One region of the Streptomyces sp. NPDC039465 genome, then DNA from elsewhere that is predicted to be linked to it. Evidence: riboswitches for the same ligand, from Rfam matches in the RefSeq annotation. Region 1 holds a riboswitch; each other region holds the start of a gene.
The links. A riboswitch is a leader RNA that binds a small molecule or an ion and turns the genes downstream of it on or off. The one in region 1 is predicted to bind cyclic di-AMP.
Positions count from the first base shown of each region.

Region 2: it holds a riboswitch for cyclic di-AMP, as region 1 does, so the genes downstream of both, ACZ7LT_RS11000 (M23 family metallopeptidase) here and ACZ7LT_RS23295 (transglycosylase family protein) in region 1, are expected to answer to the same signal.
Region 3: it holds a riboswitch for cyclic di-AMP, as region 1 does, so the genes downstream of both, ACZ7LT_RS29190 (transglycosylase SLT domain-containing protein) here and ACZ7LT_RS23295 (transglycosylase family protein) in region 1, are expected to answer to the same signal.
Region 4: it holds a riboswitch for cyclic di-AMP, as region 1 does, so the genes downstream of both, ACZ7LT_RS14455 (M23 family metallopeptidase) here and ACZ7LT_RS23295 (transglycosylase family protein) in region 1, are expected to answer to the same signal.

Region 1 is NZ_JBVKAP010000007.1:106,589-114,193, forward strand. Features, by position in the region: gene ACZ7LT_RS23275 (Ppx/GppA phosphatase family protein) at 1-131, opposite strand, end outside; gene ACZ7LT_RS23280 (DUF501 domain-containing protein) at 128-664, opposite strand; gene ACZ7LT_RS23285 (FtsB family cell division protein) at 722-1,189, opposite strand; gene eno (phosphopyruvate hydratase) at 1,322-2,611, opposite strand; gene ACZ7LT_RS23295 (transglycosylase family protein) at 2,961-3,665, opposite strand; cyclic di-AMP (ydaO/yuaA leader) riboswitch at 3,669-3,840, opposite strand; gene ACZ7LT_RS23300 (transglycosylase family protein) at 4,106-5,182, opposite strand; gene ACZ7LT_RS23305 (cytochrome P450 family protein) at 5,309-6,577, opposite strand; gene ACZ7LT_RS23310 (hypothetical protein) at 6,574-7,605, opposite strand, start outside.
Region 2 is NZ_JBVKAP010000003.1:105,366-112,970, forward strand. Features, by position in the region: gene ACZ7LT_RS10985 (DNA gyrase/topoisomerase IV subunit A) at 1-1,024, opposite strand, end outside; gene ACZ7LT_RS10990 (M16 family metallopeptidase) at 1,212-2,552, shown strand; gene ACZ7LT_RS10995 (M16 family metallopeptidase) at 2,579-3,961, shown strand; cyclic di-AMP (ydaO/yuaA leader) riboswitch at 4,158-4,315, shown strand; gene ACZ7LT_RS11000 (M23 family metallopeptidase) at 4,329-5,096, shown strand; gene ACZ7LT_RS11005 (GntR family transcriptional regulator) at 5,363-6,037, shown strand; gene ACZ7LT_RS11010 (HPr family phosphocarrier protein) at 6,285-6,566, opposite strand; gene ACZ7LT_RS11015 (bifunctional acetate--CoA ligase family protein/GNAT family N-acetyltransferase) at 6,742-7,605, shown strand, end outside.
Region 3 is NZ_JBVKAP010000011.1:27,466-35,070, reverse strand. Features, by position in the region: gene ACZ7LT_RS29195 (NHLP bacteriocin export ABC transporter permease/ATPase subunit) at 1-2,392, shown strand, start outside; cyclic di-AMP (ydaO/yuaA leader) riboswitch at 2,742-2,896, shown strand; gene ACZ7LT_RS29190 (transglycosylase SLT domain-containing protein) at 2,901-3,698, shown strand; gene ACZ7LT_RS29185 (DUF6463 family protein) at 3,773-4,225, opposite strand; gene ACZ7LT_RS29180 (TetR/AcrR family transcriptional regulator) at 4,337-4,903, shown strand; gene ACZ7LT_RS29175 (hypothetical protein) at 5,148-5,717, shown strand; gene ACZ7LT_RS29170 (NucA/NucB deoxyribonuclease domain-containing protein) at 5,805-6,059, shown strand; gene ACZ7LT_RS29165 (hypothetical protein) at 6,353-6,856, shown strand; gene ACZ7LT_RS29160 (Fic family protein) at 6,867-7,541, opposite strand; gene ACZ7LT_RS29155 (hypothetical protein) at 7,528-7,605, opposite strand, start outside.
Region 4 is NZ_JBVKAP010000004.1:15,309-22,913, reverse strand. Features, by position in the region: gene ACZ7LT_RS14485 (quinone oxidoreductase family protein) at 1-93, opposite strand, end outside; gene ACZ7LT_RS14480 (CGNR zinc finger domain-containing protein) at 216-827, shown strand; partial or broken gene ACZ7LT_RS14475 (sigma factor-like helix-turn-helix DNA-binding protein) at 842-1,066, opposite strand; gene ACZ7LT_RS14470 (rhodanese-like domain-containing protein) at 1,339-1,821, shown strand; tRNA gene ACZ7LT_RS14465 (tRNA-Met) at 1,897-1,970, shown strand; gene ACZ7LT_RS14460 (PP2C family protein-serine/threonine phosphatase) at 2,227-3,399, shown strand; cyclic di-AMP (ydaO/yuaA leader) riboswitch at 3,625-3,759, shown strand; gene ACZ7LT_RS14455 (M23 family metallopeptidase) at 3,771-4,850, shown strand; gene ACZ7LT_RS14450 (aldo/keto reductase) at 4,957-5,901, shown strand; gene ACZ7LT_RS14445 (PrsW family intramembrane metalloprotease) at 6,011-7,333, opposite strand; gene trmB (tRNA (guanosine(46)-N7)-methyltransferase TrmB) at 7,388-7,605, opposite strand, start outside.

The DNA of each region.
Region 1 (7,605 bases):
ACGCCCTGGCCGAGCCGGACGATCGTCATCCGCCGGTCCAGCTCGATCAGCTCACCCGTCTCGGGGTGGACGTCGGCGACGAGGAGGCGGATGGAGTTCGTACCGCAGTCGATGCCCGCGACCCGGGTCACTTGGCGTCCTCCTTGTCGGTGACCGGCGAGACGCAGGGGCCCTTGGCCCACCACTCGGGCAGCATGGCGATCGCCTCGTCGCCCAGCGGGTTGACGCCGGGTCCGGCCGCCAGCGAGTGGCCGACCAGGACGTGCAGGCACTTGACCCGGTCCGGCATACCGCCGGCGGACGGGAAGCCCTCCAGGACCTCGATGGCGTCCCGGCGCGCGATGTAGTCCTCGTGGGCGGCGCGGTAGGCGGCGGCCAGCTCGGGGTCGCTCTGGAGACGTTCGGACATCTCCTTCATCACCCCGTTCGCCTCCAGCGTGCCGATCGCCGAGGCCGCGCGCGGGCAGGTCAGGTAGTACGTCGTGGGGAACGGCGTGCCGTCCGGGAGCCGGGGCGCGGTCTCGACCACGTCCGGGTTGCCGCACGGACAGCGGTGCGCGATGGCGCGCAGCCCGCGCGGCGGGCGGCCGAGCTGCTCCTTGAAGGCCGCGACGTCCGCCTCGGTGGGCTCGGTGCGTTCGGTCTGCGGAGGGGGCGTTTCCATGCCTGCGTCTGTCTTCTCGTCGGGGCTCGTGGGGGAAGGGTCGGGGTACGGTCCGGGCTACTTGTCCGGCCGGTCGGCGGTGTCGATGCCGTCCCAGAGGTTGGAGTACCAGGAACGCTCGGTCGCGCCCTGGTCGCCGCGGCGCTCACGCGCCAGGTCCGGGTCGTTCGCGGTGAAACCGGTCTCGCCCGGAAAGACGTAGTGGAGATGCTCGCGGGCGAGCCGGGTGACGTACGCCGGGTCCTGGAGGCGGGCCTTCTCGTCCCGCAGCTCCTCGACCCGCCGGGCGGCCTCGGCGGCGCGCCGCTCCTGCTCGGCGATCTCGTTGCGCTGGGAGACGTACTGCCGCATCGGATAGGCGAGCGCCACCACCAGGGAGCAGACGATCAGCGCCAGGAAGGCGGCGCGGCCGGTGAGCCGGGAGCGGCGGGCCTGTCTGCGGTTCTGGGAGCGGTACACGCGGGCCGCGGTCTGCTCGCCGAGCAGCCGGATCCTGGTCGCGGTGGAGAACCGGTCCCGGGCCACTGTCTGCCGCCTCCCCTTTGTTACGTGCGTACGTCCCCGCACACGGTACGGGACCGAGTGCGGGGACGTACGTAACCGGGCTTTCCGGAAGCTCAGCCCGTGCTGTGCCTACTGGTTCGCAGAGCGCTGTGCCTACTGGTTCGCAGAGCGAAACCGCGGGAAAGCCGAGCGGCCGGCGTACACCGCGGCGTCGTCGAGGATCTCCTCGATGCGCAGCAGCTGGTTGTACTTGGCGACGCGCTCGGAGCGGGCCGGGGCGCCGGTCTTGATCTGGCCGCAGTTGGTGGCGACGGCCAGGTCGGCGATGGTGACGTCCTCGGTCTCGCCGGAGCGGTGGGACATCATGCACTTGAAGCCGTTGCGCTGGGCCATCTCGACGGCGTCCAGGGTCTCGGTCAGCGAACCGATCTGGTTGACCTTGACGAGCAGCGCGTTGGCGGCGCCGTCCTCGATGCCGCGGGCCAGGCGCTCCGGGTTGGTGACGAACAGGTCGTCGCCGACGAGCTGGACCTTGGCGCCGAGCTTGTCGGTGATGACCTTCCAGCCGTCCCAGTCGTCCTCGAACAGCGGGTCCTCGATGGAGACGAGCGGGTACGCGGAGACGAGCTCCTCGTAGTACTCGGTCATCTCGGCGGCCGAGCGGGACTTGCCCTCGAACTGGTACGAGCCGTCCTTGTAGAACTCGGACGCGGCGACGTCGAGCGCGAGCGCGATGTCCTTGCCGGGGGCGTAGCCGGCCTGCTTGATCGCCTCGACGATGAGGTCGAGGGCGTCGCGGTTGGAGTCGAGGTTCGGGGCGAAGCCGCCCTCGTCGCCGAGGCCGGTGGACAGACCCTTGTCCTTCAGGACCTTCTTGAGGGTGTGGTAGACCTCGGTGCCCCAGCGCAGGGCCTCGGAGAAGGACTCCGCGCCGATCGGGGCGATCATGAACTCCTGGATGTCCACGTTGGAGTCGGCGTGCGAGCCGCCGTTCAGGATGTTCATCATCGGAACGGGCAGCAGGTGCGCGTTCGGGCCGCCCAGGTAGCGGAAGAGCGGGAGGTCGGAGGCCTCGGAGGCGGCGTGCGCGACGGCGAGGGAGACACCGAGGATCGCGTTGGCGCCGAGGGACGCCTTGTTGTCGGTGGCGTCCAGGTCGAACATGGCCTGGTCGATCAGGCGCTGCTCGGTGGCGTCGTAGCCGACGAGCTCCGGGCCGATCTGCTCGATGACGGCGAGGACGGCCTTTTCGACGCCCTTGCCCTGGTAGCGGTTCGGGTCTCCGTCACGGAGCTCAATGGCCTCGAACGCTCCGGTGGAGGCACCGGACGGAACAGCAGCACGGCCGGTGCTGCCGTCGTCGAGGCCGACCTCGACCTCGACCGTGGGGTTGCCTCGGGAGTCCAGGATTTCCCGGGCTACGACGACGTCGATGGACGGCACGAGCATCTCCTTCTGGGATGTGACGCTAGATGTGACGCATGCGGTGCAGGGCCATTGCAGGGTCGCTCTGTCCTTGCGACAAGAGCCTAACCGGCCCGGACACCGGGGTCCGCCGGGCGCCCGCCCGCTGGGACGAAAAAGGACCCGAGCGCCTGCTTTACGGGGCAAACGGCGCACGTTCTACCGTTCGGTAACCGGGATGTGCGAGGCTCCGCACACATGGGAAACCCCGGCCCGGCGCGTACGGGGGAGACGCGCCGGACCGGGGTGGTCATCGGGTCACCGCGGGAGAGTCGTCGGGCTCACGCGAGCGGCCGCGCCCGACCCGACCTCACCGGAGCCGGAAGGCTCACTTCAGGTGGAGCTGCTGGCCCGGGTAGATCAGGTCGGCGTCCTCGACGATGTCCTTGTTCAGCTCGAAGAGCTTCGCCCAGCCGCCCTTGACGCCGTGCGCCTCGGCGATCTTGCTCAGGGTGTCGCCGGCGACGACCTTGTACTCGCCGTCACCCTTCTTGACCTTCTTGCCGGTCGGGGTGGTGACGGTCTTCTTCGCCTCGGCCTTGGGGGCGGCCTTCGGCGCGGTGCGCTGCTCGCTGCGCGTGGTCGGCTGCTCGGCCTTGCGCTCCTGCTTCGGGGCGGCCTGGGTGGTGCTCTCGCCGCCGCCGTTGTACGCGGCGTTGGACAGGCCCACGCCACAGCTCGGCCAGGCGCCCTTGCCCTGGCCGGCCAGGACCTTCTCGGCTATCTGGATCTGCTGCGACTTGGAGGCCTGGTCGGCGGTGGCCGCGAAGGCGGTGCCACCGTAGGCGGCCCAGGTGGAGGCGGAGAACTGCAGACCGCCGTAGTAGCCGTTGCCGGTGTTGATGGACCAGTTGCCACCGGACTCGCACTGCGCGACGCGGTCCCACTCGGCGGCGGTGGCGGCGGAGGCGGTGCCGGCGGTCATGAGCGGCGCGGCGACCGCGGCGCCGGCGACACCGGCGAGCGTGACGACACGGGTCGTGCGGTCGAGAACCGTGGGGCGGCGGTGCTTGCCCTTGCCGGAAAACAGCATGGAACGTCTCCTCACCGACGCCTACGAGGTGAGCTGTCGGGTTCGGGCTGTGAGTGCCCGGCCACGTGTCCTAGCACGTGGCTTCACCCCAAGCCGGGCGTCGGCCGTCTGTCTCAACGGCCGGGTCCGGCACTTACCTTGGGTCCCCCGCTCCTGCCTTCGGCGCATGACGCGACGACTGTTCCCGTCGTCCGGCGGCAGGATTCGGCGGACCGGTCGACGAGGCCCGCGGTGGCGAGCGGTGAAGACCGTAGACACAGACCTCCCGGAAGTTCAAAGAGGCACATCCGGGAGAAAACGCCCCTACTTGCCTTCCGGGAGCGGTCGTTTACGCAGGTGAGAGCGACAGCGGACGGAGTTCGCGGGCGAGACACGCCAGTTGGGGCAAAGAGACCCATGTCTCACTTGCACAGAACCGGACATACGCCCGCGAACCGCCTCTACTTCTGGGCCTGTCCGGCGTCCAGCACACCGCCGAGGTCGAGGCTCTGACCAGGATGGATGACGTCCGGATCGGCGCCCACGGTCTGGCGGTTGGCGTCGTAGAGCGCGGTCCAGCCGCCGTCGAGGTCGTGCTCGTCCGCGATGACGGAGAGGTTGTCGCCGGGCTGAACGGTGTACGCGCCGGAGGACTTGCCCGTGTTGTCCTTGTTGTCCGTATCGGTGGCACCGGAGTTGTCGGCGCGGTCGGGGCTTTCGCCCGTTTCGGACGGCTTGCCGCTTTCCGGAGTTTCAGTTGTTTCAGGGCTTTCGGGGTTCTTGGAGGTTTCGCCGCTTTCGTTCGCCGGGTCACCGGACGCTCCGGTCCCGGACCCCTCCTGCCCCGTACCGGTCGCACCATCCGTGTGGGGCACGTCACGTGTCGGGGCGTCACCCCGCGAGGCATGGCGGCCCGATTCGCGCTCGTTGACCGGATTGCCCGTATCGGTGCCGTTATCGACCGTCTCGTCCGGCGCGGGCGTGCCCCGGTGCTTCCCGGTGCCGGCGGGAGCGGAGGGCGTGGCGGGGGCCGTGGGCGCCTCGGGGGCGATGGGAGCGTTGGGGGTCACCTGGCCGGGGTCGAGGCCGGGCTCGGCCGGGGTGCCGTCAGGGCGGAGCGGAAGGGTCTCACCGGCGCCCGCGTCGGCGCCGGACCCGCTGCCACCGGCCGTAAGCCCGGCGATCGGGGCGCAGGTGGCCCAGGGCGCCACGCCCTGCGCCGCGAGCGCCTTCTCGGCGACCGCGATCTGCTGGGGGCGGCTGGCGAGGTCGGCGCGCGGGGCGTGGACGAGGCCGCCGTACTGCTCCCAGGTGGCCTGCGTGAACTGGAGGCCGCCGTACTGCCCGTTGCCGAAGTCGGCGCTCCACAGCCCGCCGGACTCGCACTCGGCGACCCTGTCCCATGTGACGGAGTCCGCGGCGGACGCGGAGCCCGCGCCGAGCAGAGGGAGGGCGATGGCCGAGCCGGTCACCCCCGCGGCGACAACGATGGCGGGGGCCTGGCGGGGTCTACGGTGCCGTCCGTTTCCGGAGCGCATGCGGTGGACCTTCCGTGTGACTACTGGGACATCGGTTGAGATTGACGGTGAACGTAGCGGCATTCGAACGTCAGTCACAAGTCGATGCAGGGGAGATCACATAAAAGTCACAGTCTTGACGGAGTGTCAGCTTCCGGTGGGTGTGGAAGCGGGCGTGAACTCCACCGGAAGCGTGCGCAATCCACGCATGATGAGCCCTCCACGCCACCGCAAATCACCCGGATCAACCCCAAGTCGCACATCCGGCAGCCTGGTCAGCAGCGTCGCGAGCGCGGTCTGCCCCTCCAGGCGGGCGAGCGGCGCGCCGAGGCAGTAGTGGATGCCGTGCCCGTACCCCAGATGCTGGTTGTCGCGGCGGGCGAGGTCGAGCGTGTCCGGCTCGGCGAACCGCTCGGGGTCCCGGTCGGCCGCGGCGAGCACGACCAGTACGGGATCGCCGGCCCGGATCTCCTGCCCCCCGAGGGTCAACGCCTCGGTGGCGAACCGCCACGTGGCGAGCTCCACCGGCCCGTCGTAGCGCAGGAGTTCCTCGACACCGGTCTCCAGCAGCCCGCTCTCCCCCTCGGCGAGCGACCGCTGGAGCCGCTCACGCTGATCGGGGTTGCGCAGCAGCGCGTAGACGCCGTTGCCGATGAGGTTGACGGTGGTCTCGAACCCGGCGAAGAGAAGGATGAAGGCCATGGCGGCGGCCTCGTTCTCGGTCAGGTGCTCGCCGTGGTCGGACGCCTTGATGAGCCCGGAGATCAGATCGTCGCCCGGATTCTCCCGCTTACGGTGAATCAGCTCCGCGAGATAGCCCCGCATCTTCTTCACCGACCGCGCGACCCCGCCGCGCGGCCCGCCGCCGTGCCGGATCATCATCCCGGCCCAGTCCCGGAAGTCGTCCTGGTCCTCCGGCGGGACGCCAAGCATGTCGCAGATGGCGTAGATGGGAAGAGGGAAGGCGAACTCATGGATGAGGTCGGCCGACCCCTTCTCGATGAACCCGTCGATGAGCCGGTCGGTCAGCTCCTGCACCCGCGGCGCGAACTCGGCGACCCGCCGGGGCGTGAACGCCTTCGACACGAGCCGCCGCAGCCGGGTGTGGTCCGGCGGATCGATGTTGAGCAGATGCGTCATCAGCTCGGCCTTGCGCTCCCCGGGGATCCCGGTCTTCCCCTTGGCGTGCGCGGGCTCGTCATGATGCGCCGGATTCTTACTGAGCCGCTGATCAGCGAGCGCCTGTCGGGCGTCCCCGTACCGCGTGACGAGCCACGCCTCGACCCCACTGGGCAGCCGGGTCCGGTGGACCGGGGAGTGCTCCCGAAGCCAGGCGTAGGCCGGGTACGGGTCGGTGGCGAACTCCCAGGTGAAGAGCTCGGGGGCGGGGGGTGGGGGTACGGGCGTCTCGCTCACTCCTCGACGTTAACCTGCCCCTCTTCGGCGGCGCGGCGCAGGAGGGCGTCGGCCTCGTCGGCGTTCGGGCCGTCCTTCTGGCGGAGGAGGGCGGCAAGGTTGCGCATGGCGCGGGGGTCGCCGGCCTTGACGCCGATGCGGTACCAGGCTTCGGCCTCCTTGAGGTCGCCGGTGTGGTGGAGGAGGGTGCCGAGGCTGGCGGCGACGGTTTCTTTGAGGAACTGGTTCTTCGCCGCCTTCTGGTAGAGGTGCAAGGCCTCGTCCGTGGCGCCGGTACCGACGAGCATGTCCCCCAGCACGTACGCCGCTCGGACGCTGCCACCCTCGACGCCGACGCGCAGCCAGTGCTCGGCGCGGTCACGCAGGAACTCCCCCAGGCGGGAGGCGGCGTGCGGGTCCCCGGTCCCGGCGGCGCGCTGAAGGTAGGTGAGCGCCTCGGTGTACTCGCCCTGCGCGGCCAGCTGGTTACCTACCCGCAGGAGGGAGTACCCGTGTCCCGTGTCGGCCGCCTTCTGGTACCAGCGCAGCGCCTCCTCCTCGTCGTGGTCCTCGTGCAACAGGGCGAGCGAGTACATGGCCCGGCCATTACCCCGCTCGACGTCCGGTCGGTATGCCTCGACGGCAGCTGTCAGGACTGCGCTCCGGTCGGTGTCGTCACCCTCGTGGGCCGCGTGGATCCACGCGCCGAAAGGCGCACGCGGCAGGTCAGGTGCGCGCACCGCTTCCGCCACCAGGGAGCCGTACACCTGCCAGGCCTCCTGCGCTCCCCCGGCCACGAGCAGGCCGGTGACACCAAGTCTGGCCTTGGTGGCCCACGCAAGGGCGTCCTCGAAGGTCTCCCGGCCGACGGCTGCGTCGTACTCCTTGTAGTCCCTGCACATGTCGAACAGCTCGTCCTCAGGGATCGGGCCCACGTAGCCGCACCGTCCCACGTCGATCGCCGCCTTCACCACAAGATGCCCCAGCGGGTGGTTCCTCTTCGCCCACTGCCACTCGCTCCACAGCTCCGGCCCCACCGCCAGGAACTC
Region 2 (7,605 bases), on a different contig from region 1:
CGAAGGACTCCTCCATCGGCGTCAGCTTGTAGAGCTGCTCAAGGACGGCCTCCGGCACGAAGCCGTTCTTGATCTCGATGACCAGGCGCAGGCCGTGCGCACGGTCCGTGAGGTCCTTCACGTCGGCGATGCCCTGGAGCTTCTTCGCCGAGACCAGGTCCTTGATCTTGGCGATGACCTTCTCGGGGCCGACGGTGAAGGGCAGTTCGGTGACGACGATGCCCTTGCGGCGCGCCGTGACCGTCTCCACGGTGGCGGTAGCGCGGATCTTGAACGTGCCGCGGCCGTTCTCGTACGCGTCCTTGATCCCGGAGAGTCCGACGATCCGGCCGCCGGTGGGCAGGTCGGGGCCGGGGACGTACCGCATCAGCGTCTCGAGGTCGGCGCCCGGGTGCCGGATCAGGTGCCGGGCGGCCGCGATCACCTCGCCGAGATTGTGCGGCGGCATGTTCGTCGCCATGCCGACCGCGATTCCGGACGCGCCGTTGACCAGCAGATTCGGATACGCGGCGGGCAGGACGGCCGGCTCCTGCTCCTGGCCGTCGTAGTTCGGCGCGAAGTCGACCGTGTCCTCGTCGATCGACTCGGTCATCAGGGACGTCGCGTCGGCCATCCGGCACTCGGTGTACCGCATGGCGGCCGGCGGGTCGTCGTTGCCGAGCGAGCCGAAGTTGCCGTGGCCGTCGACGAGCGGCAGCCGCATGGAGAACGGCTGGGCCATGCGGACCAGCGCGTCGTAGATGGACGCGTCGCCATGGGGGTGCAGCTTGCCCATGACCTCGCCGACGACACGGGCACACTTCACGAAGCCGCGCTCCGGGCGCAGCCCCATCTCGTTCATCTGGTAGACGATCCGCCGGTGCACCGGCTTCATGCCGTCGCGCGCGTCCGGGAGGGCCCGGGAGTAGATCACCGAGTACGCGTACTCGAGGAAGGAGCCCTGCATTTCGTCGACGACGTCGATGTCGAGGATCCTCTCCTCGAAGTCGTCGGGCGGCGCGGTCTTCGTGCTGCGGCGGGCCATCGCGGCTGCGGCTCCTTCACCAACAAGGTTGATCTGACGCGGACCATTGTGGACCGTCGCACTGACATCGCCGACCGCGACCCGGACGAGGGACCGCGGGAAGCCCTGGGAACTTCGCCAGGTGTCGGTGCGCTTGCATACAGTGGCAGCACTTTTCCAGATCGCGATCGAAGGGACGTACATGCCCATGGGTCACACGGCCACAGCCCAGGCCGGCTCCGGCGGCCTGACAGCAACCGAGCACCGGCTGGCCAACGGCCTGCGCGTGGTGCTCTCCGAGGACCACCTGACCCCGGTCGCCGCGGTCTGCCTCTGGTACGACGTCGGCTCCCGCCACGAGGTCGAGGGCCGCACGGGCCTCGCCCACCTCTTCGAGCACCTGATGTTCCAGGGCTCCGCGCAGGTGAAGGGCAACGGCCACTTCGAGCTGGTGCAGGGCGCGGGCGGCTCGCTCAACGGCACGACGAGCTTCGAGCGCACCAACTACTTCGAGACGATGCCCGCCCACCAGCTGGAGCTGGCGCTCTGGCTGGAGGCCGACCGCATGGGGTCGCTGCTGGCCGCCCTGGACGACGAGTCCATGGAGAACCAGCGCGACGTGGTCAAGAACGAGCGCCGCCAGCGTTACGACAACGTGCCCTACGGCACCGCCTTCGAGAAGCTGACCGCGCTGGCCTACCCCGAGGGCCACCCGTACCACCACACCCCCATCGGCTCCATGGCCGACCTGGACGCGGCCACGCTCGAGGACGCCCGGAACTTCTTCCGTACGTACTACGCGCCGAACAACGCGGTCCTCTCCGTCGTCGGTGACATCGACCCGCAGCAGACCCTCGCCTGGATCGAGAAGTACTTCGGCTCGATCCCGGCGCACGACGGCAAGCAGCCGCCGCGCGAGGGCTCCCTGCCCGAGATCATCGGCGAGCAGCTGCGCGAGGTCGTCGAGGAGGAGGTCCCGGCCCGCGCGCTGATGGCCGCCTACCGCCTGCCGCACGACGGCACGCGCGAGTGCGACGCCGCCGACCTGGCGCTCACCGTCCTCGGCGGCGGCGAGTCCTCCCGGCTGCACAACCGTCTCGTACGCCGCGACCGCACGGCCGTCGCGGCCGGCTTCGGGCTGCTGCGGCTGGCCGGGGCGCCCTCGCTGGGCTGGCTGGACGTCAAGACGTCCGGCGGTGTCGAGGTCCCCGAGATCGAGGCCGCGGTCGACGAGGAGCTCGCCCGGTTCGCCGCCGAGGGTCCCACCGCCGAGGAGATGGAGCGGGCCCAGGCCCAGCTGGAGCGCGAGTGGCTGGACCGGCTCGGAACGGTCGCGGGCCGCGCCGACGAACTGTGCCGGTTCGCGGTGCTGTTCGGCGACCCGCAGCTGGCCCTGACCGCCGTCCAGCGGGTCCTGGAGGTCACCGCGGAGGAGGTACAGGCGGTCGCCAAGGCCCGGCTGCGCCCCGACAACAGGGCTGTGCTGGTCTACGAACCCGTCACCGCCGAGCAGCACGAGAACGACCAGGAAGAGGGGGCGGACCAGTGAGCGAGACTGCCGCGTCGTTGACCAACATGACGCTCCACCCGCAGCCCCGGCCGGGCACGGCCACGCCTTGGGCCTTCCCGGCCCCCGAGCGCGGCCGCCTCGACAACGGCCTGACCGTGCTCCGCTGCCACCGCCCCGGCCAGCAGGTGGTGGCCGTCGAGATCGTGCTCGACGCCCCCCTGGACGCCGAGCCCAAGGGCCTGGACGGCGTCGCCACGATCATGGCGCGCGCGCTGTCCGAGGGCACCGACAAGCACACCGCCGAGGAGTTCGCCGCCGAGCTGGAGCGCTGCGGCGCGACGCTCGACGCGCACGCCGACCACCCCGGCGTCCGCGTCTCCCTCGAAGTCCCGGTCTCCCGGCTGCCGAAGGCGCTCGCCCTGCTCGCCGATGCGCTGCGCGCGCCCGCCTTCCTCGACACCGAGGTCGAGCGGCTGGTCCGCAACCGCCTGGACGAGATCCCGCACGAGACGGCCAACCCGGCCCGCCGGGCGGCCAAGGAGCTCTCCAAGGAGCTCTTCCCGGCCGCCTCGCGCATGTCCCGGCCGCGCCAGGGCACCGAGGAGACCGTCGCCGCCATCGACGCGGCGGCCGTACGGGCCTTCTACGAGGCCCATGTCCGCCCCGCCACGGCGACCGTGGTCGTCGTCGGCGACCTCTCGGACACCGACGTGGACGCGGTCCTCGCCGACACGCTCGGCGCCTGGACCGGCAACACCGCCGAGCCGCGCCCCATGCCGCCGATCACCGCGGACGACACCGGCCGCGTGATCGTCGTCGACCGTCCCGGAGCGGTCCAGACCCAGCTGCTGATCGGCCGCATCGGCGCCGACCGGCACGACCGCGTCTGGGCGGCCCAGGTCCTCGGCACGTACTGCCTCGGCGGGACGCTGACGTCCCGTCTGGACCGGGTCCTGCGCGAGGAGAAGGGGTACACCTACGGTGTACGGGCCTTCGGCCAGGTGCTCCGCTCGGCGGACCCGGCCACCGCGGGCGGGGTGACGGGCGCGGCGATGCTCGCCATCAGCGGCTCCGTCGACACCCCCAACACCGGCCCCGCGCTGGAGGATCTGTGGAAGGTGCTGCGGACCCTGGCGGCCGGCGGGCTCACCGACGCCGAGCGTGACGTGGCCGTGCAGAACCTCGTGGGTGTGGCCCCGCTCAAGTACGAGACGGCGGCCTCGGTCGCGGCCACCCTGGCCGACCAGGTCGAGCAGCACCTGCCGGACGACTACCAGGCGCAGTTGTACGCGCGGCTGGCGGAGACCGGGACGGTGGAGGCGACGGCGGCCGTCGTCAACGCCTTCCCGGTGGACCGTCTGGTGACGGTCCTCGTCGGTGACGCGTCGCAGATCGCCGAGCCGGTGCGGGCGCTCGGCATCGGCGAAGTGACCGTGGTCACAGGCTGATTGGGTTTGTCCTTCGAGGCGGACCCCGACGTCACGTTACGTCGGGGTCCTCCTCTTTGTCCGCTTTGTTGGTGACGCTGCCTGTCTGCCCTGTGGCGTGCACTACAAAAGAGCGTGTCTGTTTGGTGATTGAAAGACGGTCCGCTTAGCGTCGTGGGCGCTGTCCGCCAGTTGCACGTGCCGCACCCGCGGCATCGGACAGCCATCGCCGAGTCCCCGTCAGGCGCGAGCCTGGGGAGCCGGGGACCCAGTCAGTCCCTGGGGTGAATCGGACCGCCTCGCCAGAGGGGGACCGTAGGAGACCTTCCTGCTCCGAACCCGTCAGCTAACCCGGTAGGCGAGAAGGAAGGAAAGGACCAGCCACTTCATGGCGTTCACCCGTGCCACCGGGAAGCACCGTGCCCCGAGCCGTCTGAGCCGTAAGAGCGCGCAGGCCGCCTCCGTCGCGGCGCTCGCCACCACCGGCGTCATCGGTTCCCTCGCTTCCCCGGCGCTCGCCGCCGACACGGACCGTCCCATCGGGGACACCGGCCTCACCCAGGCCGTCGCCGCCGACTCGCTGGCCGACCGCATCGACGCCCAGGCCGCCGCCCAGGAGAAGGAGGCCTTCGAGGCCGCCGCCAAGGCGAAGGCCGAGGCCGAGGCGAAGCGCAAGGCCGAGGCCCGCGCCAAGGAGATCCGCGAGGCCAAGGAGCGGGCCGCCCGCGAGGCCGAGCGCAAGCGCCTGAACGCCTACCGCCTCCCCATCGCCGGTTCCTTCGTCACCACCGGCTACAAGACCGGCGGCTCCCTCTGGTCCTCCGGCAGCCACTCCGGCGTCGACTTCCGCGCCGCCTCCGGCTCCACCGTCGTCGCCGTCGGCGCCGGCACCGTCGTGGAGGCCGGCTGGGGCGGCGCGTACGGCAACAACGTCGTGCTCAAGATGAACGACGGCACGTACACCCAGTACGGCCACCTCTCCTCGGTCAGCGTCTCGGTCGGCCAGTCCGTGATGCCCGGCGAGCAGCTCGGCCTGTCCGGCTCCACCGGCAACTCCACCGGCCCCCACCTCCACTTCGAGGCCCGCACCAGCGCGGAGTACGGCTCCGACATCGACCCCGTGGCGTACCTGCGCTCCAAGGGCGTCAACGTCTGACGCGCCCGCCCCGCGTCCGAAGGCCCCGGCTCGTCATCATCGAGCCGGGGCCTTCGGTCGTCCGTACCGCCGTCGTCGGTGTCGCTGTCGTCCGTGTCGCCGTCCGTGCCGTCTGCTCCCGGCGCGTTCCGGCGCGTTCCGGCGCGTTCCGGCCAAAAGATATCCATGAATTCCGGCCGGGCATCGGAAATTCCGGCCCGCTGCAATAGAGTCACCGGACAGACGTCAATAGATGGGTTTCGCGCGGATCAAAGCGGAGGTTGAACATGCGCATTCCCGCGCATTCGGTATGCACGGCGATCCGTGACGACATCGTCTCCGGTGTACACGAGCGCGGCAGCCGGCTGACCGAGGAGCAGCTCGCGCGCCGCTACGGAGTCTCCCGCGTCCCGGTCCGCGAGGCGCTGCGCACCCTGGAGTCCGAGGGGTTCGTCGTCACCCGCCGGCACGCCGGTGCCTGTGTCGCCGAGCCCACCGAACAGGAGGCCGCCGACCTGCTGGAGATGCGTCTGCTGCTGGAGCCCATGGGCGCCGCCCGCGCAGCCCAGCGCCGCACGGAGGCCCATCTCAAGGTGTTGCGGGGCCTGGTCAGGCTCGGCCAGGAGCGGGCCAGGCGCGGCCAGGGCGAGGATCTGCGCTCGCTGGGCAGCTGGTTCCACGAGACGCTCGCGCAGGCATCCGGCAGCCCCGGGCTGACCGCGCTGCTCACCCAGCTGCGGCACAAGATCGCCTGGATGTACGCGGTCGAGACCCCGGCCGAGCCGGTCGAGGCATGGGCGGAGCACGGGGCGATCGTGGACGCGGTGGCCCGCGGCGACGCGGAGCGGGCCCGGGCGCTCACTGCGGCGCACGCCGAGCGGTCGCTGCCGCTGCACCGCCCGCGGGCGGCCCGTGTGAGGACTTCGCAACATGCTGTAAACACCGCGAGCGCCCGGGGTTAACGGCGGGGCCGTATACAAAGAAATGCAAAGGCGGGGGGAGCTGATTTCCGGCGCCCCGGGCTCGGGTGTGAAAGGTGTCCGGAAAAAGCGATCGAGCCGCACTGCCGAATTGAATCGGCGGTGCGGCTCGACCTGAATTCCTACGAGACGGTCATGCCGGGAGCGGACCATCCATATGACGTCCGTACGGCGTCCGTGTGGGCCCCACATGCGGCGCCCGTACCGGCGTCCGTACGACTCGAAGGGGTCAGACGGTCTCGGGGAGCTCGTCCAGGCCCTCGGCGACCAGCTTCGCCAGACGGTCCAGCGCGATCTCCGCACCCTCGGCGTCCGACGCGAGCAGGATCTCCTCGCCGCCCTGTGCGCCCAGGCCCAGCACCGCGAGCATCGACGCGGCGTTGACCGGGTTGCCGTCGGCCTTGGCGATCGTCACGGGGACGCCGGAGGCCGTGGCGGCACGGACGAAGATGGAGGCGGGGCGGGCGTGCAGGCCCTCGGCCCAACCGACGTTGACGCGGCGCTCAGCCATGGTGTTGCCCTTCGAGTCTCAGCGGGTTGTCTAGACCAGTCTCTCATGTGCTGCGGGGTGCTCCTGCCGACCGTCGGAACGGACCGGACCACGGCGCGATGGTCCCTACCCTGCACGGCCCAGGAAGGCTCCGCGACCGGTGTCCCGACCGGTTCCTCCACCGTACGCTGGGCCCATGCAGACCCCGTCGGACCAGCCGGAGCACGCCTATCCCGACCACTGGGAAGCCGATGTGGTGCTGCGCGACGGCGGCACCGCGCGGATCCGGCCGATCACCGCCGACGACGCGGAGCGGCTGGTCAGCTTCTACGAGCAGGTCTCCGACGAGTCGAAGTACTACCGCTTCTTCGCGCCCTACCCCCGGCTCTCCGCCAAGGACGTGCACCGCTTCACCCACCATGACTTCGTGGACCGGGTCGGCCTCGCCGCCACGGTGGGCGGCGAGTTCATCGCGACCGTCCGCTACGACCGGATCGACGAGCGCGGCATGCCCGCCAGCGCCCCCGCCGACGAAGCCGAGGTCGCCTTCCTCGTCCAGGACGCGCACCAGGGCAGGGGAGTGGCCTCGGCCCTCCTCGAACACATCGCGGCGGTGGCACGCGAGCGGGACATCCGGCGGTTCGCGGCCGAGGTGCTGCCCGCCAACCAGAAGATGATCAAGGTGTTCACGGACGCCGGGTACACCCAGAAGCGCAGCTTCGAGGACGGCGCCGTACGCCTCCACCTCGACCTGGAGCCCACCGACCGCTCGCTCGCCGTGCAGCGCGCCCGGGAACAGCGCGCCGAGGCCCGCTCCGTCCAGCGGCTCCTCAACCCCGGCGCCGTCGCCGTCATCGGCGCCGGCCGCGCGCCCGGCGGGGTCGGCCGCACGGTCCTGCGCAACCTCCTCGCCGCCGGATACACGGGCCGCACGTACGCCGTGAACGCGGCGCTGCCCGCCGACGTCACCGAACTCGACGGCGTCCCCGCCTCCCGCTCGGTCGCCGACATCGGCGACCCGGTCGACCTGGCCGTCGTCGCCGTCCCCGCCGAACGGGTA
Region 3 (7,605 bases), on a different contig from region 1:
GGACGGCCGGGCAGCCAGCGAGCCGGGTGCGGCCGACGACGACATCGTGTGGATGCAGCTCACCCCCGGCAGCGTGCAGTACGGCGCCGCCTACGACGCGGAGGCCGCCGGCGTCCTCCTTGTGGACCCGGCCATGTGGCAGGGCATGGTCGAGCAGCAGTACCGGCTGCTCTACGCGCTGGACCGCTGGATCGAGCAGCGCGAGCGCGACCACGAGGACCGTACGGCGGCAGGACTCGAAGCCGGCCGGGCGGCACGTACCGAGGCCGACCAGGCGCTGCTGGCCTCCATCGGCCGATCGGGCAGGCGCGCCCGCCCCACCGCGAGCGTGGACGCGACCTTCGCCGCCTGCCGTCTGGTCGCCGAAGAGGCGCGCATCACCCTGTCCGAACCGGCTGACGCGGGGGCCGGATCCGAGCGGATGGACCCCGTCGAACGCGTCGCGCTCGCCTCCCGGCTCCGTACGCGCGCGGTCCGGCTCGAAGGGCGCTGGTGGCGGGAGAACAGCGGGCCCCTGGTGGGCAGGCGCGAGGAGGACGGGACGCCGGTCGCCCTGCTGTGGCGGCGCGGCGGGTACGTGGCGGTCGACCCCGCGCACGGAACGCGCGAGCGGATCACCAAGACCGGTGAGGCCGACCTCGAACGGCAGGCCGTGATGTTCTACCGCCCTCTGCCCGACGGAAAGCTGGGGCTGCTGTCCCTGGTCCGCTTCAGCGTGCGGGACACCCGCCAGGAACTGCGCGCCATCGTCCTCGGCGGGCTGGTCGCGGTGGTGCTGGGGGCGCTGGTGCCCGTGGCCACCGGCAAGGTGCTCGGCCAGTACGTACCGGCCGGCGAAGGCGGCCTGATCGTGCAGACCGCCGTCGCACTCATCGCGGCGGGCGTGGTTGCGGCCGCCTTCATGCTGCTCCAGAACATGTCCATCCTTCGCCTGGAGGGCCGTATCGAGGCCACGCTGCAGCCTGCGGTGTGGGACCGGCTGCTGCGGCTGCCGACGAACTTCTTCGCGGGACGCTCGACGGGTGAACTGGCCGGCGCAGCCATGGGCATCAGCTCCATCCGCCGCACGCTGTCCGGCATCGGCACGGTCTGCGTCCAGGCGAGCACGGTCGGCACGATGAACCTCGTGCTGCTGCTGGTCTACAGCGTGCCCCTCGCGCTGGTCGCGCTCGGCATGCTGCTCGTGATCGCGGCGGTCTTCACCGGACTGGGGCTGTGGCAGCTGCGCTACCAGCGCCGTCTGATCAAGATCAGCCACCGGCTCGACAACCGCGCCTTCCAGACGCTGCGCGGTCTGCCCAAGCTGCGCGTCGCCGCCGCCGAGAGCTTCGCCTACGCGGCCTGGGCGCGGGAGTTCGCGGGCACGCGCGTGCTGCAGCAGCGCGTCGGCCGACTCCAGAACCTCGTCACGGTCCTCAACGCCGTCTGCCTGCCGCTGTGCACGCTCGTGATGTTCATGCTGCTGGCCGGGCCGGCCCGCGGCACGATGTCCGCCGCCCAGTTCCTCACCTTCAGCACCGCCGTGACGATGATGCTCTCCTCGGTCACCCAGCTGACCGGAGCGCTCCTGTCGGCCGCCGCCGTGCAGCCTCTCTTCGAGGAGGTCGCGCCGATCCTGCGGGCCGAGCCGGAGGTACGCGGTGCCGCCACCCAGCCGGGCGTGCTCAGCGGAGCCGTGGAAGCCCGGCAGCTGTCCTACCGCTACACCGAGGACGGCCCGCTCGTCCTCGACAACGTGGACTTCCAGGTCCGCCCCGGCGAGTTCGTCGCGATCGTCGGAGCGAGCGGCTGCGGGAAGTCGACCCTGCTGCGGCTGCTCATCGGCTTCGACAAGCCCACCACCGGCAGCGTGCTCTTCGACGGCCAGGACCTGGCGGCGCTCGACCAGGCGGCCGTACGCCGACAGTGCGGCGTCGTCCTGCAGAACGCCCAGCCCTTCACCGGCTCGATCCTCGACTGCATCCGGGGAGCGGAGGCGTTCTCGCTGGAGGAGGCGTGGGAGGCCGCCGCGATGGCCGGGCTTGCCGAGGACATCAAGGCCATGCCGATGGGCATGCACACCATGCTCTCCGACGGCGGCGGCACCATCTCTGGCGGCCAGCGCCAGCGGCTCATGATCGCTCAGGCTCTCATCCGCCGGCCACGGATCCTCTTCTTCGACGAGGCCACCAGCGCACTGGACAACGAAGCCCAGCGCGTGGTCATCCAATCCACCCGGGCCCTGCGCGCGACCCGCATCGTGATCGCCCACAGACTGTCCACGATCATGGACGCCGACCGTGTGATCGCCATGTCGGACGGCCGGATCGTCCAGCTCGGCTCTCCGGCGGATCTGCTCGCGGACACGGACGGCCTCTTCCACGAACTGGTCCGCCGCCAGCTGTGGCGGTGATCACCGTAGGGCGACACGGAAGAAATGTCCGTTTATCTCCTTTTATTGGCACTTAGGGAAGAGATGCCCCGATGGGGGGCCTTGAGTCCCTTTTCTGGGAAATAGTGACCGATGCTCGCCGCCAGTGATGTGGGTCACCTCGAATTCCACCCCCTGTGGTGCTGGTGCGGAGTCAAATATGAAGCCCAGAAGAATAGTTGGGCCAAGGGGCGGCGGGCGAAAGGATGATCCTTTTCTTTCCTTTCTGCGGATTCATTTGCATTGATGAATCGCGGCCTTGTTCTTGTCGCTTTCCTTCGCTTACGGTCACCTCCATCCGGATGGACCGCCGAATCCTGCCACCGTCCGGGCATCGAACCCACCCACACGTCCGGCAGGAGCGGGGGACCCAGGTTTGCCGCCGGTCCGGTCTCCGGAGCGGCTCGGGGTGAAGCCGCGTGCGCCGCGGCCGGGCATCTCCTGCCCGAACCCGACAGCTCACCTCGCAGGCGAAGGAGAGGAACTCGCCATGCGTGGACACGGAAAGCACCGCCGTCCCAAGGAAAACCCGCTCGCTCGCCGTCTCGCCGCCGTCGGCACCGGCGGCGCCGCCCTCGTCCTGCCGGTGATCGGCGCGACCGCTGCCGGAGCCGCGACGCCGCAGGCCGCACATTCGGTCGCAGTTGAAAAGGCGGCGGTCACGACTGCGGTCAAGGCGGCGGCGAAGTCCGGCACGGTGACGTATTCCGTCGTCGCGGGTGACTCGCTCTCCAAGATCGCGGACAAGCACTCGGTGAAGGGCGGCTGGAAGCAGCTCTACAAGGACAACCGAGCCGTCGTGGGCGACGACCCGGCGGTCATCCGGCCGGGCATGAAGCTCACCATCGCCAAGAAGGCCGCCACGCGCTCGGCCGCCGCCACGGAGCGCGCGGACCGCTCGGCGCGCCCCACCACCCTGACCGCGGCCGCCCCCGCCGCCAAGGCGGCGCCGGCGAAGAAGGCGTACGCCAACAACCTCGACGGCTGGATCCGCGAGTCCCTCGACATCATGGCCCAGCACGGCATCCCCGGCAGCTACGAGGGCATTCACCGCAACATCATGCGGGAGTCCAGCGGTAACCCGAACGCGATCAACAACTGGGACATCAACGCCCAGAACGGTGTCCCCTCGATCGGTCTGCTCCAGGTCATCAAGCCGACCTTCGACGCCTACCACGTCCCCGGCACCAAGAACAGCCAGTACGACCCGGTCGCCAACATCACCGCCGCCTGCAACTACGCGGCCGCCCGCTACGGCTCCATCGACAACGTCAACGGCCCCTACTGAGCCGACGTGCCCATCGGGTGACATGTGGCCGGCACTGCCCACGAGTTGGCAGTGCCGGCCGCGGCATTCCCGCCTTACGACACGTTCAACGCCCGATCTCGGGCGGCTGCCGACCGGTCTTCCTTCCGTGCGGCCAGGACGATGAGCGCTCCGGAGACGGCCCCCACGAAGAACGGGGACGGCACGAGCAGCACGCCGCCCACCACGCACCACACCACGAGGCCCCACCCGGTCCAGGCCGGCACGCTCACCCCGCGGCCGGCGAAGTGCCATATCAGGCACCCCAGCAGCACCAAGGGCACGGCGAAGCTCCCCGGACCACCCCAGAAGGTGGCGACATTCCTGAGGGAGTCCACAGTCTCCGGCGCCCCCTCCGAGAGGTTGAGGGGGACAGCTGCCCAGACCCCCCGATCGGCCCAGCCGGCGACCTCGTCCCAGGCGGTGAGCGCCAGCAAGGACAGGTGTCCCACTCCCAGCACGAGCATGATCCCGCTCGCCCAACGGAGCAGTCGCTTCCTGGAGTTCATCGGGGCTCTCCTCTTCTTCGTGCGTGGCCCCATGTGACCGCCACGCCATTTGTACGGGGCCGTACAGAACGCTGTGTACGGTACCGTACAAATGAACCGCGTCGAATGGAGGTGGCCCCGATTCCCGCTCTGCCCCGCACCCCACGAGCCCGCTGGATTGAGGCGGGCCTCGAAGCCCTCGCCCAAGGAGGCCCCGACGCGGTCCGCATCGAGGCGCTCGCCGCCGAACTCGGCGTCACCAAGGGCGGGTTCTACGGCTACTTCGACGGCCGTCCCGCGTTGCTCGCGGAGATGCTCGACGAATGGGAACGCCGCTGTACCAAGGAAGTGCTCGCCCAGATCGACGCCGAAGGCGGAGACGCCGCCGATGCGATCCGGCGCGCCGGTCAACGGACGTTCACGGAAGACTTCCACCGGATCGATCTCGCGGTCCGGGCATGGGCCCGCCACGACGAGGCCGTGGCGGCGCGCCTGCGGCGCATCGACAACGAGCGCATGGAGTTCCTGCGGAGGATGTTCGGCGCCTTCCTCACCGACCCCGACGAGATCGAGGCCCGCAGCACCTTGGCGTTCGCGCTCGGGATCGGCCGTTACTTCATGGCCGTGGACCACCCCGGGTACACCGACCGGGAAGCCGTCCACCTTGCAGGGGAGTACCTCCTGCGTCCGCAAGCGTGAACGCGTGGTCCGGGCACCATCGGGCAGCCCGGGCTCCGGAAGCCGCGATTCCCATGGTGCCGGAATTGCGCACGTCTCGGGCGGTTGAGGTGTGGGATGGCTGGTGCGGCTCAACGGTCTGTTGACCCGTACCCGCCGGGGGTTTGAGCATGGCCGGGTCAATTCCGTCCCGACGGAAGGAACCCAGCATCATGAGGAGTACCCCGGCAGGCTCCGTATGGCGGTCGCCGCCATCGGGTCTGCCTTGCTGTTACCCCTCGCGGTCGCCGCCCCGGCAGGCGCCGCCACCCCCGAGCCGAGCAAGGCCGACCGACTGGGCATCCAGCTCGGCAAGCCCGAGAAGGTGACACCCGCAAAGGCGCCCGGCGCGGCCGACGCGTCGGATGCGGCCGACGTAGGCGCCCAAGCGCTGGACTGCGCGCAGGGCGAGGCGGTCAACAGCCGCACGGAGTCATGCTCGAACTGGCGCATCCCCGTCATCTACACGATCAACGAGGTGCCGACCGGCACGGCCACCCTGCACGCCAAAGCCACCGCCACGCTGCAACCCCGCAACCGCTACGCCTGGAACCAGAAGGTCGAGGTGCGGCTGACCAACCCCACCAGTTGGGCCGGATGGTCCACGATGGGCCGCGTCGGGTTCGACTGCAACCACTGCGACGTCGACGAGTCCGGCGAGCAGTACCTCTTCCCCAACCGCACGGTGACGTACGAGTTCACCGTGTCGTCGCCGGCCGCGACCGGGTCCGCGACAGCATCCGACCGTACGCGACGCTCGACGCTCCTCGCCACGACGAGGGCTCCGCCGTCATAGGGGGAGACGTTCCGCCCCCGGTGCGACAACACCCCCCGCATCACGCCCGTACGGGCCGGCGGCTGTGTCTATCCCGACGTCCCGGCCGTGTGGGAGCTGTCCACCGCCAACCCTCGTGTCGACGCGGTGGCTTGGCATGTCGACTGGGCGCAGCGGAACCTCAAGCAGCCGTGGGGCAAGCCCGGCACCCGGTACACCTTGCAGCGGACGTTCGACGACACGATCATCGGCGACAACCGCGAGGTCGCGTGCGGCCGTGACGTACCCCGTCCGCCTCCGGGCAGCGGCCTGTCCTGCGATGAGTACCCCTTCGCCCAGACCCTGCAAGGCGCCAGCCGTTAACCCGGACTACAGCTGTCACTTCCTGGACGAGGGTGACAACAGCCGCGAGGGCAGCCTGCGCAAGGCTTCCTTGAACGGACAGCGGGTGCTGGAAGGTGACCACTTCTACGTGCGGGTCATCAAACCCACAGGCACCGCCCAGGACCGCCCAAGGCCCTCGGGCCGGTCGGCTGCGGCAGCGACTGACGCGGCCTACGGCCGGCCGGAACTCGACCAGTCGCACCCGGCGGGGGTGGAACGCCATGATGGTGTTCCACCCCCGCTCCCGCTCCGCGCGAGGAAGGACCCACCCCATGACCCAGCTGATCCACCGCACGACCGATCAGGTCTTCGTGGACGCGTCCACGGTCGACCTGGTCGACGAGAGCACGGTGGCGGAGTTCGAACCGGAATGGGAGTCCAACGGCCTGGTCGACGTCGCACCCGACGGCGACGCGGCGAGGATCCTCTGCGGACAGGAGATCGGCACTGTCACCGTCACCGCGGAACTCTGGGACGGACCCGCCCCGCTGGACACCGACGACTGGCAGGACGTCGCCGAAGTGTCCGTCGCCTGGACGGGGGACGTGATGGACTTCGCCACCACGAGGGCCCAGGACACCGGCCGTAGCCTACTGCGGCTGCCGGGCGCCGGTGACTACCGTGTCCGCGTCCACGGCAAGCACCGGGACGACGGCGACCCCCGTCACGACGAGGACCCGGTGGAGGAGTACCTGATCCAGGTGTGGACCGCCCCGCGCGACAAGCCCGCCCTGCTCAAAGGCACCAGCAGCAAGGGGCTTTACTGGCGGACCTGAACGGTGGTCTTCAACGGCGGCGGTTGAGTACGCCGATGAGAACGGCCAGGTCGTCCGCGCCCGCCGGGTCGTCCGCATAGCGGGTGGTTTGGAGGCGGCCGACCTCCGGAAGGACGACGTCCTCGCGGGCCAGTACGTGGACCAGCGCCAACAGGGCCGCACGGGCATTGCCGTCGGCGAACGGGTGGAAGAACGCCACGTCGAGGTAGACACGGGCCGCGCGGGACGCGAGAGGCACCCCCGGGTCGGTCGCCTCGCGCAGGCAGGCGGCGAAGTCGGCTTCGGTGCGCGGAGTCAGGCCGTAGCGCTCGCGGCCGCCCTTCGCGAAGGCGTCCCCCGTACGGAACGGCGCCGTCGCCACGCCGAGGACCGCCCGCTGCCAGCCGGCCAGCAGGGCGAAGTCCAGCGGGGCACGGCGGACGGCATCGGCGCGGGCCATGTCGTAGGCGGAGAGCAGGCGCTCGGCACGGACGGGGTCGCGCCGGCGGACCGGCCCCGCGCACCAGTCCCGGAACCCGTCGCGCGCGGGCAGCGGCGGCGTCCCGGTCCGAGGCGGCAGGGCAGGTATGTGGTGCCAGTCGGCCTCCCGGCGCACGCGCAGCCAGGTCACGAGGCTGTCGGCAGCGGCGAGGCGGTCAGTGACGGCGGGGCTGCCAACAGCAGCGGGCCTGTCAGCGGCGGTCATGGAACTCCTCCAGGGCGGCGCGCTCGCGGTGGTCCTGATAAGGGACACGGCAGGTGAGAGCGAC
Region 4 (7,605 bases), on a different contig from region 1:
GAGCACCTCGCCCGGGCCCGGTGCCGGGTCCGGCAGCTCCACCGGGGTGAGGACTTCCGGGCCCCCGAACTCGTCGATCCGTACCGCACGCATGTGAAGCTCCCCTGTGTTGACGCCTGACTGAACGGTGACACCTGTTGAACCAGTGTCACCTGCTGAACGGGTGTCACCATGCGACACCTGTTCAATGGGTGTCAAGGCGATAGAGTGAGGGGGTGAGTACCGAAGCCACGCCCGACGAGCTCGCCTTCCGGTTCATCGGCGGGCGCCCCTGCCTCGACTTCGTCGCCACCCTGGGCAAGCGCCACACCACCCGGATCGAACGCCTCGCCCACCCATCCGACCTGCGGCGATGGATCGCCGAGGCGGGATTCGGGGCGACGGCCGATCCGGTCGGCGACGCCGAGCTCACCGAGGCGCGGGCCCTGCGGGAGGTGGTGTACCGGCTGCTCCAGGCCGCGCGGTCGGACGGCGACGGCCCCGCCTCCGGCGACCTCGCACACCTCAACGCCGCCGCCGCCCACCCCGACCTCGCCCCGCAGCTCACCGCGGGCCCCTCCGGCCGCGGCCTGCACTGGCAGGCCGAGCGCCCCGTGCCGGCGGCCCTCGCCACCGTCGCCCGGGACGCCGTGCTGCTGCTCGGCGGCGATCTCCTCGACCGGGTGAAGGAGTGCGAGAACCCGGAGTGTTCGCTGCTCTTCCTCGACGACTCCCAGGCCCGTCGGCGCCGCTGGTGCTCCATGGACCGGTGCGGCAACCGCGCCAAGATCGCCGAGTACCGGTCCCGGAAGAGCCGGAAGGCGGCCGGGGCGGCGGGCAGCGCCTAGTCGTCGCGACCGCCCTCCGGTACCGGCCCCAGGCCCCGCACACGGCGCCTTGCCCCGGCCACCAGCAGCCGCGCCTCGACCGGCGTACGGTCCACGATCGGGGCGATCTCCTCGAACGGCAGGGCGAACATGTCGTGCAGGACGAACGCCAGCCGCTCAGCGGGTTTCAGCGACTCCAGGACGACGAGCAGCGCGAGCCCGACCGAATCGGCGATCAGCGCCTCCTGCTCCGGGTCCGGCGCCGGGTCCGGAGCCCGGTCCGGCTCCGGGGCCGCCTCGTGCCCGAACTGCCGTAGAAGGAACTCACTCTCGTACCCACTCTGGTCCATCGCGATCGCCCGCTCCCTCGTCGTGTCCTCACCGCTCTGACGCCCGTGGAATGAGGGATGTGACGGGCGTCCGTGAGATTCCCGCTCGAGCCCCGCGAACGCCCAGGATTCCCCGGCCGATGGCCCCAACAACCGGGAATCCGCACTTCAGCGCGGTGATCGACAACCGTAGATTTTCTGCCATGACCACCACGCAGCTCACCCAGAACCCCGTCCTGCGCGTTCCCCCGGCCGCCCCGGCCGCGGCCGCCGCCTACTTCTCGGCCAGCCTCGCCTTCCACGCCGACGTCTCGGACGTCGCCTCGGCGCTCGCCGCCGACGGCGACCCCGGCTTCGTCGTCCTGGACTCGCGCTCCACCGCCGCGTGGGACCAAGGTCACATCCCGGGCGCCGTCCACCTGCCGACCGCCCTCATCTCCGAGCAGGCCGAGCAGCTCCTGGACAAGTCCGTGCCCGTGGTGACGTACTGCTGGGGCCCCGGCTGCAACGGCGCCACCCGTGCGGCGCTCGCCCTGGCCCAGCTGGGTTACCAGGTCAAGGAGATGCTCGGCGGCTTCGAGTACTGGGCGCGGGAAGGCTTCGCGTACGAGACCTGGGAGGGCACCCGGACCCCCGACACCGACCCGCTGACCGCCCCCGTCGATTCCGACGACTGCGGCTGCTGAGTGACCCCCGTGTGTCCGGGAAACCAAAAATGGTGAAGGGCACCGCCCAGCATGGCGTAGGGTGGTGTTCACCGACGCGGGGTGGAGCAGCTCGGTAGCTCGCTGGGCTCATAACCCAGAGGTCGCAGGTTCAAATCCTGTCCCCGCTACTGAAGAAACACGACGAAGGCCCGGATCCTCCTGGATCCGGGCCTTTGCCGTATGCCGGCCACTGTCCATGGGCCGTGCGCGTGTCGGGCGGGTGGACCTGTCCGGCGTCCCCCGGACGGCCGACGGCGGCTCGCCGCCCGGCGCGGCTCCGGCCAGGGCGGGTGGGGCGCGGTACCGTCCGCAGCCGAGGGCGCACCGGGCCGGGCAGGGAGAGCACAGGTGGGGCAACGATCGGCGGACGAGGACCCGAGCGGGCTGGCCGACGGACCGGACCCCGCGGCCGGGAACGGCGGTGAGGTACGGCCCGCCGAGGGCGCGCGGCGGTTCATCCGCGCGTTGCCGCCGCTGGTCATCGCCGGTGGGGTGGCCTTCGACCTCGCCACCCCGCCGGCGTTCACCGCCGCCCCGATGCTCTCCGCGGCCCCGCTGATCGCGGCGCCGTTCTTCTCGCTGCGGACGACCCTTTTCACCGGCATCGCCGCCGTCCTCGCCAGCATCGGACTGCACATCTTCAACAGGACCATCACCGACGTCCCGGACCTGACCGAGACCCTGACCGTGCTCACCGTCTCCGCACTCGCCGTGTTCATCAACCGGGTCGTACGGCGCAGCGGCGAGCGGCTCGCCTCCGCGCGGGTGATCGCCGAGGCCGCGCAGCGGGCGGTGCTGCCCGCGCCGGCCGAGCGGATCGGCGGGCTCCAGATCGCCGCGCGGTATGAGGCGGCGCAGGCCGACGCGTTCATCGGCGGCGACCTCTTCGCCGTGCAGGACACGCCGTACGGTGTGCGGCTCGTGGTCGGGGACGTGCGGGGCAAGGGGCTCGACGCCGTGGAGGCCGTCGCGATCGTGCTGGGCGCCTTCCGGGAGGCCGCGGAGCAGGAGTCCACCCTGGAGGGCGTGGCGCAGCGGCTGGAGCGGGCGCTGGCCCGGGAGGGCACGCGGCGGGACGATCTGGACGCCTTCGAGGGGTTCACCACGGCGGTGCTCGCCGAGATCCCGCGTGGGCACGGGGTGGTACGGGTGGTGAACCGCGGGCACCCCGAGCCGCTGCTGCTGTACGCCGACGGGGACCTGGATCTGCTGGAGCCGAGCGCCCCCGCGCTGCCGCTGGGCATGGGCGCGCTGGGGGTCTGGCCGGACCGGGCGGACGAGGCGCCGTACCCGCCGGGCGCGACGCTGCTGCTCTACACGGACGGCCTGTCGGAGGCACGGGACGCGGCGGGGGAGTTCTACGACCCGGCGGTGCGGCTGGCCGGGCGGATCTTCCCGGGGCCGGGTGCGCTGCTGGACGCGCTGGTCGACGACGTACGGCGGTACACGGGCGGCGGCTCGACGGACGACATGGCGCTGCTGGCGGTGAGCCGACCGGGGCAGCGGCAGCCGGAGCGGCGCAGGACGATGCCGGTGGTGGGCGGTAGCGGTCCGTAGTGGAAGCGCACCGCTCCGCATAACATTTGACGAACGATCAGATTTCATGGGGTTTGGCGGGTGGGGCTGAGGGGGGATCAAGTCGCCCGGTTCACCCCTCTTATGAGCGGTATGCCCAGGCCAGGACCGTTAACGATCAAGAGGAACGGCTTGGAATAAGAGCCCCGTGTCTATTAACGTTCGATAACGCAGTGCGGTCGTCCCAGCCGTCGCAAGAGGCGGCACCGTGCGCACGCGCCGAATCCCGCAAGGGAACCGGGGAACCACCACATTGGGGTGAATCGGGTCGAACGTGACCCGTAGGAGACCTTCCTGCTCCGAACCCGTCAGCTAACCCGGTAGGCGAGAAGGAAGGAAAGGAGTACGCCTCCGTGGCGTCCAACAGCCCTGCCCCCGAAGCTCCCTTCGACTCGTTCGGTGCCTCGGGTGCCCCGGGCGCGGACGCGCACACGCAGGAGTGGGGTGAATGGAACCCCACCGAGGACTCCGTACGGCCCGTGCGTGGCCGTCACCGCATCGCCAAGCAGCGCTCCAACTTCGCCCGTAGCTCCACGGTCCTCGGCGTCGGTGTCATCGCCGCGGTCGGCGCGGGCGGCATGGCCACCGCGCAGGACAAGCCGCCGGTCTCCATCTCGCTGCCCGATCTGCCGGACGCCGTCACCGACCACCTCCCGGACCCCGCCTCGCTGCCGGGCGTCGGCTCCCTGATCGCCGACGAGGACGCCACCCCCGAGCCGAACAACCCGGCGCCCCTCACCTCCGCCTCCCTGACCACCGCGCCCGCCGGCGGCGAAGAGCGGCCGCAGGAGCGGGCCGGCGCCGACGCGGGCGAGGTCCTGCGCGCCCGGATCCTCCAGCAGGCCGAGCAGCAGCAGGCCTCCGCCGACGCCGAGGCGAAGGCGGCCGCGGAGAAGGCGGCGGCCGAGAAGGCGGCGGCCGAGGCGAAGTCCCAGCAGACCGTGGCGGCGAAGGAAGCCGAGGCGGCGAAGAAGAAGGCCGAGGCGGAGGCGGCGGCGAAGGCGGAGGCCGAGCGTCTGGCCAAGCTCGCCGCGAGCTACGCCCTCCCGCTCTCCTCGTACACGCTCACCTCCACCTACGGCCAGTCCGGCTCCATGTGGTCCTCCGGCCAGCACACCGGCCTCGACTTCGCGGCCCCCACGGGCACCCCGCTGAAGGCGGTGCACGGCGGCACGGTCAAGTCGGCGGGCTGGTCCGGCTCGTACGGCTACCGCGTCGTCCTGGAGCTCCAGGACGGTACGGAGATCTGGTACGCCCACATGTCGTCGATGACGGTCTCCGCCGGGCAGACCGTGGCGACCGGGGACACCATCGGCCGCGTGGGCGCGACGGGCAACGTCACCGGCCCGCACCTGCACATGGAGGTCCACACGGCCGGCGGCGCCGGGGTGGACCCGGCGGCCTGGCTGCGCGGCAAGGGCCTCTCGGTCTGACCCGCTTCCGGCCCGCTCGGCGTGAGCGGGCCGGGCCTTGTCGCCCCTGGTTGAGGTGGGACGGGCGCTTGGAATAGGGACCCTCGGGGACGGTGTTGTCCAGCCCATGACTTCTCTGCGCCAGCTGGGCACCTCCGACCTCCACGTCTTCCCCCTCGCTCTCGGCGGCAACGTCTTCGGCTGGACCGCCGACGAGGCGCAGTCCTTCGCCGTCCTGGACGCGTACGCAGCCGCGGGCGGCAACTTCGTCGACACCGCCGACCTCTACTCGGCCTGGGCGCCGGGCAACGAGGGCGGCGAGTCCGAGACGGTCATCGGCGACTGGCTCGCGGCGCGCGGAAACCGCGACGACATCGTCGTCGCCACCAAGGTCGGCGCCCATCCTCAGTACAAGGGCCTGTCCGCCACGACGATCAAGGCCGCCGCCGAGGCGTCCCTGCGCCGGCTCCGTACGGACCACATCGACCTCTACTACACCCACTTCGACGACCCCGAGGTCCCGGTCGAGGAGATCATCACCGCGCTGGACCAGCTGGTGAAGGAGGGCAAGGTGCGCGCCATCGCCGCCTCCAACCTCACCGCGGCGCGGCTCCAGGAGTCCTTGGACTTCTCGGCGCGCGAGGGCCTGGCCTCTTATGTCGCCCTCCAGCCGCACTACAACCTGGTCTCGCGGGACACGTACGAGGGCGAGCTCCAGAAGACGGCAGAGCGGGCCGGCCTGGCCGCCATGCCGTACTTCGCGCTCGCGTCCGGCTTCCTCACCGGCAAGTACCGCCCCGGAGCGACCGTCGACAGCGCCCGCGCCGAGGGCGCGCAGGAGCACCTGGAGACCGAGCGGGGCCGCGCGGTCCTCGCCGCCCTGGACACGATCGCCGAGGCGCGCGGCGCCGAGATCGCGACGGTGGCCCTGGCCTGGCTGGCCGCCCGCCCGACGGTCGTGGCCCCGATCGCCTCGGCGCGTACGGTCGAGCAGCTCCCGGCGCTGCTGGCGCTCGCGGATCTGGAACTGACGGAGGAGGAGCAGGCGGCGCTGACGGCGGCGTCCGAGTAGGAGCCTGGGGTCGTCGCGGGGTGCCGGTCGTGGATCAGGCGCGGTAGGTCGTAGCGGCCCGGCCGTGGGTCAGGCCCGGTAGGTCGCGGGCGGTCCCGGATGTCGAGGGTCAGGCGCGGTACGGGTTGTACGCGCCGTCGTAGTCCAGGTGCGGCGGCGGGGTCCACACCCGGCCCGTCGCCCGCGCCGCGTACGTCAGCGAGGGGCCCGCGACCGCCTTGCGCTGCCACAGGTGGTGCAGCAGCTCCTGCTCACGCGCCATGAAGTCCGGGCCCGCCGCGCCGCGGTGGGCCCGGTGGCGGAGAAACGCCAGGGTCGTCGCGAACGCCTCGTACTCGACGACCGCGCGGGCCGCCGCCGGTCCGTACGTCCTGGCCGCGAAGTCCCGCGCCATGCCCCGCGCCCGCATCGAGGAGAGCGCGAGCGGCTCGGCAGGGGAGAGCCAGCCGGCCGCGGCGTAGGCGGGCAGGGCGCCGGATATCGTGCGCAGCTCCCGCTGCCGGCTCCATATCGCCAGCCAGGTCAGCAGCCCGAACGCCGGGACCATGAAGGCGCCGTAGACGGCGTAGAAGCCCCAGGGGCCGAAGAGCGACGCCGAGCCGTTCCAGAGCGCGTGCATGCCCATGGCCAGGGTGAGACCGAGCAGCGGCAGCAGGGTGCGCAGGACGCGGCGGCGGCGGGCGAGCATCGCGGCGACGCCGAAGCCGATGCCGGTGAGGACGGTGAAGAGCGGATGCGCGAAGGGCGACATCACGATCCGTACGAAGAAGGTCGCGGCGGTCACCGAGCCGAGGCCGCTCGAACCGAACTCCTGGTCCTCGCCGAAGGCGTTGCCGAGGTAGAGGATGTTCTCCGTGAAGGCGAAGCCGGTGGCTGTGAAGCCGGCGATGACAACGCCGTCGACCAGGCCGCCGAATTCCCGTCTGCGGAAGAGGAAGAGCAGCAGGATCGCGGCGGCCTTTGCGCTCTCCTCCACGACTGGTGCGATGACCGTGGCGCCGAGGGTGTCGGCCGAGGAGGGGTCGGCGGTGGCCGTGGCGATCCAGCGGGTGGCGAACGTGTTCGCGACGATCGCGACGAGGGTGGCGGCGCAGGCGCCCCAGCCGAAGGCGAACAGCATATTCCGCCAGGGTCCTGGCTCGACCCGGTCGAGCCAGCGGAAGGCGGCCATCAGCAGCGGTACAGGGAGGGTGGCCAGGCCCAGGCCGACGAGGAAGCCTTCCGTGCCGGTCTGTTCGCGGACGATCGCGAGGAGGACGAGGCCGCAGAGGGCGAGGACGGTGAAGACCGCGACGAGCCGCACCACCTTGCTGCGCCAGAACGCGCGCCGCGGGACGTACCGCCACTGGGCGCGGTCCGGCACGGCAGCGAACGTCGGCTCGGCCTCGTAGACCGGGACGGCGGGCTGGTGCGGCGCAGATGACTCGGACACCTGATGACCCTAGCGAGGCCCACTGACAGGCGCGACGGCTTCCGCGGCTCGCGGCTACTTCCGGCGGAACAGCAGGTCGTGCACGACGTGGCCCTTGTCCAGGCCCTGGCCCTCGAAACGGGTCAGCGGCCGGAAGGCCGGCCGGGGGGCGTAGCCGCCCTCGGGCACGGTGTTCTCGAAGTCCGGATGGGCGGAGAGCACTTCGAGCATCTGCTCGGCGTACGGCTCCCAGTCCGTGGCGCAGTGCAGGACGGCGCCGGGCTTCATCCTGG